Regions from separate parts of the Bacillus sp. 0209A genome, predicted to be linked through region 1. Evidence: predicted binding sites of a transcription regulator. Region 1 holds the regulator's gene; each other region holds the start of a gene.

What was found. The regulator Rex, encoded in region 1, represses fermentation and respiration genes when NADH is low (regulators of the CRP and FNR family bind a similar motif). The targets are predictions, from matches to a motif close to TTGTGAAATATTTCACAA.
Region 2: a site for Rex is predicted at 1,648-1,665, ahead of V6D44_RS19275 (L-lactate dehydrogenase). Genes of this name have one in related genera too.
Region 3: a site for Rex is predicted at 1,941-1,958, ahead of V6D44_RS06845 (formate/nitrite transporter family protein). Genes of this name have one in related genera too.

Annotation. Positions count from the first base shown of each region.
Region 1 covers NZ_JBAIZV010000004.1:343,572-346,726, reverse strand. Annotated here, with positions in the region: gene V6D44_RS16780 (ABC-F family ATP-binding cassette domain-containing protein) at 1-1,005, opposite strand, end outside; gene moaC (cyclic pyranopterin monophosphate synthase MoaC) at 1,131-1,643, shown strand; gene V6D44_RS16770 (redox-sensing transcriptional repressor Rex) at 1,640-2,287, shown strand; gene tatAY (sec-independent protein translocase protein TatAY) at 2,309-2,482, shown strand; gene tatC (twin-arginine translocase subunit TatC) at 2,489-3,155, shown strand, end outside.
Region 2 covers NZ_JBAIZV010000007.1:55,935-59,089, forward strand. Annotated here, with positions in the region: gene V6D44_RS19270 (L-lactate permease) at 1-611, opposite strand, end outside; gene V6D44_RS19275 (L-lactate dehydrogenase) at 643-1,608, opposite strand; gene amyE (alpha-amylase) at 1,773-3,155, opposite strand, start outside.
Region 3 covers NZ_JBAIZV010000002.1:322,684-325,838, forward strand. Annotated here, with positions in the region: gene V6D44_RS06835 (hypothetical protein) at 1-214, shown strand, start outside; gene sacT (sac operon transcriptional antiterminator SacT) at 254-1,084, shown strand; gene V6D44_RS06845 (formate/nitrite transporter family protein) at 1,123-1,893, opposite strand; gene scrA (PTS system sucrose transporter subunit IIBC) at 2,194-3,155, shown strand, end outside.

The DNA.
Region 1 (3,155 bases):
GCTGATTGTGAGATCTTGAACACGCAGGACTTCGTTTCCGCTCTGTTTTGTAATATCAAAATGAAAGTTTGCGGATTTTTCATCGCCGAGCGGTTTTGCCTTGACTTCCATTCGGTCAAGCTGCTTTCGGCGGCTTTGCGCTCTTTTTGTGGTAGAGGCTCTTGCCAGATTTCGGTCTACGAAGTCCTGGAGCTTTGCGATTTCATCCTGCTGCTTTTCATACACTTTAAGATCTTTTTCATATTGCACGGCTTTTTGGTCGAGATAAGCGCTGTAGTTGCCGTGATACTTTTTACTTTCCGCTCTAGATACCTCGTATACTTGGTTTACCACTTTGTCCAAAAAGTAGCGGTCATGAGAAACGATGAGAATGGCGCCTGAATAGCCCTGCAAATAATGTTCAAGCCAGGTTAGTGTATCAATATCGAGATGGTTTGTCGGCTCATCAAGAATGAGCAAATCAGGCTGTGTTAACAGAAGCTTGCCTAGGGCCAGTCTTGTTTTCTGGCCTCCGCTGAGGCTTTGCACCTGTGTAGAATCGTCAAAATGGCTGAAGCCGAGGCCATGCAGCACAGATCTGACATCCGCTTCATATTGATAGCCGCCTTTATCTTTGAAATCCTGCTGAAGCCGGTCATAGGTTTTCATGATGCTTTCCAATTCATCGGGATCAGCTGCCGCCATTTTTTCTTCCATAGCCCGCATTTCCTTTTCCATTGCTTTTAAGTGGTCAAAAACAGTCAGCAGCTCTTCTTTTATGGTAAGCTTAGAATCCAAGCCCGTATGCTGGGCGAGATATCCCATTGTAATATCTTTCGGTTTAATGACTTCGCCCTTTTCGTATGATAGCTGGCCTGCGATAATTTTAAGCAACGTAGATTTTCCCGCACCATTTCTACCTACAATGGCGATGCGATCACGATTTCTGACTTCCAGCTTTATATTGTTTAAAATAGTATCAGCACCAAATGATTTGGACAGCTGATTAACTTGTAAGATCATCATATTATTTCACCTCTGCTATAATAAGTTAAGTGTAGCTTATGAATCAGAAGTCAGCAAACAATACATTGGCCGAATAAGACATAGAGAAGAAAATAGTGTATGATCTTTTTAAGGAGAGTTTTAATATGAATGGATTTTCTCATTTTAATGAACAGGGAAGAGCCCAGATGGTGGATATAAGCGAAAAATCTTCGACTGTCCGTACTGCGGCGGCTGTTTCAAGCGTACACATGAAGAATGAAGTGTACGAGAAAATACAAAGTCACGATATCGGCAAAGGAGATGTACTGGCTGTTGCACAAGTGGCAGGCATTATGGCGGCAAAGCAAACGTCCAATATCATTCCGATGTGCCATCCGCTTTCACTGAGCGGAGTAGATATATCGTTCGACTGGAAAATAAAAGAAAAAGAAGTTATACTTCATATAAAAGCACAGGTCAAGACGAAAGGGAGTACAGGTGTGGAAATGGAAGCGCTCACTTCTGCATCGGTGTGCGCTCTTACCGTTTACGATATGTGCAAGGCCCTTGATAAGGGGATGGTCATCGGCCCTACTTTCTTGCTGGAAAAGACAGGCGGGAAAAACGGTGACTTTAAAAGAGAACTATCCGAGTATAATTTGGAGGACCAAAAATGAATAAGGATCAATCAAAAATTCCGCAGGCGACGGCAAAAAGGCTGCCGCTTTACTATCGCTTTTTAAAGAATCTGCATGCGTCAGGAAAACAGCGTGTATCTTCCGCTGAACTCAGTGATGCCGTAAAGGTTGATTCTGCCACGATTCGCAGGGATTTTTCCTATTTTGGAGCTCTTGGCAAAAAAGGATATGGATATAACGTGGATTATTTGCTGTCTTTTTTCCGCAAAACGCTTGATCAGGATGAGATGACAGACGTCATCTTGATTGGTGTCGGGAACTTGGGAACGGCATTTCTTCACTATAATTTCACAAAAAATAATAACACAAAAATTTCTATGGCTTTTGATATAAATGAGAGTAAAATAGGAACTGAGGTAGGCGGCGTGCCCGTCTATAACCTTAATGACCTTGAACAGTACGTAAAAAATGAATCAGTTGCCATTCTAACAGTGCCAGCAGTTGCTGCTCAGCCTATTACAGACAGATTAGTCGCGTTAGGAATCAAGGGTATTCTTAACTTTACGCCGGCCCGCTTGAATGTGCCGGAACACATTCGAATTCATCATATAGATTTAGCTGTAGAGCTTCAATCACTGGTTTATTTCTTGAAGCATTATTCAGTTTTGGAGGAAATCGAATAGAGGGAAAGGAGGAGCCCACATATGCCGATCGGTCCTGGAAGCCTTGCTGTTATCGCAATCGTTGCTTTAATTATCTTCGGTCCTAAAAAGCTGCCTGAACTGGGGAAAGCAGCGGGAGACACACTTCGTGAATTCAAAAACGCTACTAAAGGATTAACGAGTGATGAAGAGGAAAAAAAGAAAGAAGATCAGTAGGTTAGGGTGACACGAATGAATGTGAATCAAATGTCGCTGCTGGAGCATATTGCTGAGCTTCGAAAACGATTGCTGGTTGTGGCGCTGGCGTTTGTCGTTTTTTTTATCGCGGGATTTTTCTTAGCGAAGCCGATTATTGTGTATCTGCAAAAAACAGATGAAGCGAAGGAGCTTACGCTTAACGCGTTTAACCTGACAGATCCGCTTTTTGTGTTTATGCAGTTTGCGTTTATCATCGGCATTGTTCTGACCTCCCCGGTTATTCTTTATCAGCTTTGGGCTTTTGTAAGTCCAGGCCTCTATGAGAAAGAGCGAAGAGTAACGCTCGGTTACATTCCGATCTCTGTTTTGTTGTTTTTAGCGGGCTTATCTTTTTCGTATTATATTTTATTTCCTTTTGTTGTTGATTTTATGAAGCGAATCTCTCAGGACTTGAATGTCAATCAGGTGATCGGAATTAATGAGTATTTTCATTTTCTTCTGCAGCTGACAATTCCGTTCGGACTGTTGTTCCAAATGCCGGTCATTCTCATGTTTTTGACAAGGCTTGGAATTGTGACACCCATGTTCTTAGCGAAAATCAGAAAGTATGCGTATTTTGCGCTGCTTGTGATCGCTGCCCTGATTACTCCTCCTGAGCTTTTGTCTCATATGATGGTCACTGTTCCGCTGT
Region 2 (3,155 bases), on a different contig from region 1:
ATCAAAAATGAGATGATCGGCAGTGTCCACATCAATGTCCGTGACAGCTCAAGAGCGGACAAATCACCAATCTGCGCCCCTGTGATCACAGGAATCCCAATCGCCCCAAAGGCTCCAGAGGCTGCGTTCGCAATCAAGCAGAGCGCCGCCGCTTTTAACGGTTTAAAACCAAGTTCGACAAGCAGCGCCGCACTAATCGCAATCGGAACACCAAAACCGGCCGCGCCTTCCAAAAACGCGTTAAAACAAAAACCAATTAATAATAGCTGTAACCTTTGGTCAGGCGAAATGCCGGCAATGCTGGAACGAATAATAGTGAATTTTCCGGTTTTCACTGCGATTTTATACAGCCACACCGCCATCAGGACGATATAGCCAATCGGCCACAGCCCGCTTCCGATTCCCAGCAAAACAGAAGAAATCGCTTTTTCTATCGGCATATGAAATGCCAAAACGGAGACGATGAAACTGACGGCTAAGGTAAGAAATGCCGCGAGAATGCCTTTCATTTTAAAAACAGTTAAAGCCAAGAGAAAAAAGAGAATTGGAGTGAGCGCCACAAGTGCGCTCACATACTCGTTTCCAAACGGATCATACAGCTGCTCAACCATTGACAATCAGCCCTTTACTCTATAGTTGCGATTAGTTGACCTTTAGTTCTGCAAAATGAGGTTTTAAAATGTTTTTGAGAACGCCGGCGCTGTGAAGAAAATGTTCTTTTTCTTTCTCATTTAAGTTCAGCTCAGTGATGCCTGCAATTCCTCCGCGGTTGACGATTGCCGGAACGCCGATGTACACGTCATCTGTGCCGTATTGTCCGTCCAGATATGTGCTGACAGTTAAAATACTGTTTTCATTATGAAGAATGGCTTTTGTAATGCGGGCAAGACTCATCGCAACACCGTAATAAGTCGCGCCTTTTTTCTCAATGATATGGTAAGCGGCGTTTTTCACGTCATCTACGATCTGGTCAAGTTCCTCTTGTTTATATGCATTATTTTTCTTAACAAGTTCACTAACCGGCATACCGCCGATATTCGCGTGGCTCCAGACAGGAAGCTCTGTGTCGCCGTGCTCGCCGATAATATGCGCGTGCACGTTTTGAGGCGCTGCACCAAAGTATTCGCTCAGCATGTAACGGAATCTGGCAGAATCTAGTGTTGTGCCGCTTCCGATCACTCGCTCTTTTGGCAGGCCGCTGAATTTCCATGTCGCGTAAGTCAGAATATCAACCGGGTTTGTCGCGATTAAGAAAATACCGTCAAATCCGCTCGCCATCACTTCACTGACGATTCCTTTGAAAATCTTTAAATTCTTTTCTACTAATTCAAGGCGTGTCTCACCAGGTTTTTGGTTTGCTCCGGCGCAGATGCAGACAATATCAGCATCCTTGCAGTCTTCATATGTTCCGTAAGATGTTTTGACCGGTTGCGGCGCAAACGCCTTTCCGTGGTTTAAATCCATTACATCGCCCATTGCTTTTTCTTTATTTAAATCAATGACCACAAGCTCATCTGTGATCGCTTGGTTCGTTAACGCAAATGCATAACTGCTTCCAACAAAACCCGCTCCGATTAAAGCTACTTTATTTACATGTTTATTCATCATTAATCATCCTTCCAAGGGTTGTTTTTCTTCGGTGTTTGTTTGTGAAGTATTTCACATTTATATTGTGCAACATTTCACAAACTTTTGCAAGAGAAAAGATTTGTCTGATTTATGAACAAAAAAGAAACCATCTATGATGGTTTCTATGAGAGTTTCCACTTCCCTCAATAAGGAAGAGAACCGCTTAACCCAGAGTTGTTATATAAACCGTTTTGAACATAATCAAAGCCAGGCTGGTTTTGGCCGGGCACTTGGGCGCTGCCGTTATTAAAAATCACTTTGGCGTTCGTTGTATCCGTATCCGCAGGAAGCGTCAGCGTGTAAATACCATCCGCATTCTTGGTCATTGCTTTTCCCGGCCAAGATCCGGTCAACTCTATTGCGCGGCCTCCATCATCTTTATAGATATAAGCATTTACTTGGCCCCAATGATTTGGATTTTGATAGCCGATGATTTTGGCTGAAGACGGGTCTTTTTTGACAAACGTGTATTCTTGGGTCCTCGTTACACCATCACCGTTCGTTCCTTTTAACGTAACGGTGTATGTTGTGCCAAATGGAGCTCCTTTTCCGATTGTTAATTGGTCTCCATCCTTAAACGCTGTCTCTTGCCCATTATTGATTTGATACACGGCTTTTGCTGTATTCGCATCTGCACGCAGGGTAATCGCCAGCTGATCATTGAAAGAATGTGTGACCCCTGTTTTATAATTCTCAAGGAAGACATGAGGCGCATTTGCGATATCGTCAGGATAAATAACAACCACAGATCTGGCATTGATCGTGCCCGTCAGTTTACCATTCGTTACTTGAAATGAACCGTCTCCAGCTTTATTATCATAGCTGCCATCAGGTAATTTTGTTGACGTATTGATAGTGACAGAAGATGAACCTGCATTTGCCAGCACAACGCCGTGCGAGCCGCGCTGATTCATAAATATCTGATTGTTTCCATTCGGATTCGAGAGCTCCTCAGGCTGTCCATCCATCACATTGTGAAATGTATTGACCGCAACGATAGCCTGATCTTCAAATAAACCACTCCCTCGATCGCCGATTTGGCTTTTCCCCGGGAAGCGCACACCATTTCCGCCGCCCTCGGGTCTGGAAAAGAAGAGAGGCGTACTGCCTGAGCGGGAAGCAATCACCGCCCAGCCTAAACGAATATCGTCATCGCTCATCCATGTGGACTCTTCCTCATCATTGGCATACGTATCATGCGATTCCACCCATGTGACTAACTTGTCCGCAGACACAGCAGACGCATAATGGGAGACATTCGACACGCTCAGATTACGGTTCCTTAAAGCAGACCTCATGGAATGTCCATAATTAGATGCTGTTACATTCATATATTTCGCATACGCAGCATCTCTGGAGGCACTATCTTGCAGGATTTCTCCGTATTGGAACTCGGCAGATGTATTTGTGATATTCGGCCAAAATGGACTGCCGTAATTCCCGTCATCCGGCAGTTCTATATGTTTGGCGGCGTCAAAGCGAAATCCGTCAGCGCCGTCAATTAATGCTCGTTCTAAGAAGCCTTT
Region 3 (3,155 bases), on a different contig from region 1:
CTATTCGGCTCAGCGTACATACCAAAGAAAAGCGGCGGTGCAGGCCGCAGGACTTGTTTCGTTTTATGAATGGCGGATGGCTGTGAATGACGAAGAAAAGCAGAAAGCGAAAGCCGCCGCGCTTTATAAAAGAAGGTGTTTGCAAGCCTTCAAGGAATCGCCAAAGCAGGAGAGAGCTGGACCGCACCTTTACATGGCGGTCAAAAGGAGGTAAAATCCCAGTCAAAAGCAAATTGGCGGGAGAGATAGCCTCTTGAAAATCTATAAAGTATTAAACAACAATGCGGCTTTAATAAAAGAGGATAATCAGGAAAAAATCGTGATGGGACCGGGAATCGCATTTCAAAAAAAGAAAAATGATCTCATCCCTATGAATAAAGTGGAAAAGATCTTTGTCGTGCACGACGAGAATGAAAAGTTTAAACAAATCCTGCAAACGCTGCCGGAGGAGCATATTGAAATCGCTGAGGATATCATCAGCTATGCGGAGGGGGAGCTCGCGGCGCCGTTGAGCGACCACATTCATATCGCGCTTTCTGACCACTTGTCCTTTGCGATCGAAAGGGTTCAAAATGGGCTGCTTGTGCAGAATAAACTGCTGCATGAGATAAAGGCGCTCTATAAAAAAGAATATGAGGTCGGCCTGTGGGCAATCAGACATGTAAAAGAGACATTGGGCGTGTCTCTGCCTGAAGATGAAGCGGGTTATATTGCCCTTCACATCCATACGGCGAAGATGGATGCGGAGAGCATGTATTCAGCGCTGAAGCATACGACCATGATTAAAGAAATGATAGAGAAAATAGAAAACTACTTTAATCGAAAGGTGGATGAAAACAGCATTTCCTATCAACGCCTTGTCACGCATTTGCGATACGCGGTCAGTCGGTTGGAATCAAATGAAGCGCTCCATCATATGGATGAGGAGATGCTTTATTTCATCCAAAAAAAGTATTCATTTGCCTATCAATGTGCGCTGGAGCTGGCGGAGTTTTTGAAAAGTGAATATCAATTACATTTGCCGGAGTCCGAGGCCGGCTATATCACGCTGCATGTCCAGCGTCTTCAAGATCTCTCGGAATAACCGCTTTGACTTGCAGAGAGTGATCTCTGGAAGTTTTTTTATTTATCGGGATTGAGCGTGTAGTACATCCAGCCCATCATCACTATTCCTGCGGTCAGATTTCCGAGCGTAACAGGAATTAAGTTTCTGACCGCTCCCATCAGTGTCACTGTATCAGGGTGCTCGATCAAAAGTGCGATGGCGAATGTGCACATATTGGCAATGCTGTGCTCAAAACCTGAAATAAAGAAGCAGAAAACAAAAAGCATCATGGTAAACAGCTTGGCTCCTTCTCCTTTGAGAGACATCGGAATGAAAAAGGCGAGGCACACAAGCCAATTGCACAGCATACCTCTGAAAAACAGTTCGGAAGCTGACGGCTCCATTTTGTGCTCTGCCAGATGAATCAAAAAGGAATGAACAGAAGCCTCCTCAAAAAGTCCTGTCGCGCTGATCAGAATAGCAAATAGGATGGCGCCAATTAAATTGCCGGCATAGCTTGTCATCCACAGGTGCAGGGTGTCTCGCCAGCGAAGTTTTTTTCGGAGCGCGGTATAGGTGAAATAAAAGGTGTTGCCGGTAAATAAATCCCCGCCGCCGTAAGCAATCAGCAGAATAGCGGCTCCGAATGTGACAGCGGCTGCCGGAAAGGCAAACGGAGAATCAGCCATGAAGAAATAGCTGCCTGTTTTGCTTGCGGCTGTAATGCCGAAACCGATAAACATGCTGGCCAGAATGGATCTAAGCAAATAACGGAATTTACTGGAAATAAATATATTTTGTTTTTTTAAAGCGTACTGTTCAACCTTTTGCAATGCTTGAGTTTCCATGTTCTTTTCCTGCTTTCTTTGATGATTGAGCATAGTATAGCATGATATTGTGAAGTATTTCACAATTAAATTCAACGAATTTATGACTAAATGTTTTATCAAACTTTTTAACTAAAAAACAGTTGACGAAAACGCTGTCATGATTTATGATGAAAGCGTATTCTCAATCTGAATAAGCGGGATTGTGACTGGTAAAGCAGGCAAGACCTAAAATTTGCGTAGATGAAAAAGGATCGCTGTGTCCTTTATTCGTTGGCGAATTTTAGGTCTTTTTTGTTTAAATAAAAGGGGGAAAAACAGATGGATTACAAAGAGACTGCAAAACGCCTCACCGAGCTTCTCGGGGGCAAAGAAAACATTATCAGCGCGGCTCATTGTGCAACAAGACTGCGTTTAGTGATTAAGGATGAATCAAAGATAGATCAAACACAAGTAGAAGAGCTTGACGGTGTCAAAGGCGCTTTCAGCAGTTCTGGCCAGTACCAGATCATTTTCGGAACAGGCCTTGTCAATAAGGTGTACGATGCTTTTTCGAAGGAAGTTGATGTCGAGCGTGACGAACATGTAAATCACCAGGATGCGGCGAAAGAAAAACTGAATCCCGCTGCGAGATTTGCGAAAACGCTTTCTAATATTTTTGTTCCAATCATTCCGGCTATTGTCGCCAGCGGCCTGTTAATGGGCTTACTGGGTATGATCAATGCGTTTCATTGGATGAGCAAGGAGTCTGCTTTGCTGCAGCTGCTTGATATGTTTTCAAGCGCAGCCTTTATTTTCTTGCCGATTTTAATCGGGGTCAGTGCTTCAAAAGAGTTTGGCAGCAACCCTTACTTGGGAGCGGTTATCGGGGGAATCATGATTCATCCGACGCTTTTGAATCCTTGGGGGTTGGCGGAAGCAACACCAGATTTTATGCATCTTTTCGGATTTGATATCGCGCTTCTGGGCTATCAGGGGACTGTCATCCCTGTCCTGCTGGCGGTTTATGTCATGAGCAAGATTGAAAAATGGACAAGAAAAGTGGTTCCTCATTCGGTAGATTTGCTTGTTACCCCATTTGTCACAGTGATTGTCACCGGGTTTGTCGCTTTTATCGCGATTGGTCCTTTGGGCAGAGCACTTGGCTCCGGCATTACGGTTGCTTTAACGTATGTATATGATCATGCTGGTTTTGTCGCGGGTCTGGTTTTCGGGGGGACTTATTCACTTATTGTATTGACAGGCGTTCATCACAGTTTCCATGCGATTGAGGCAGGACTTAT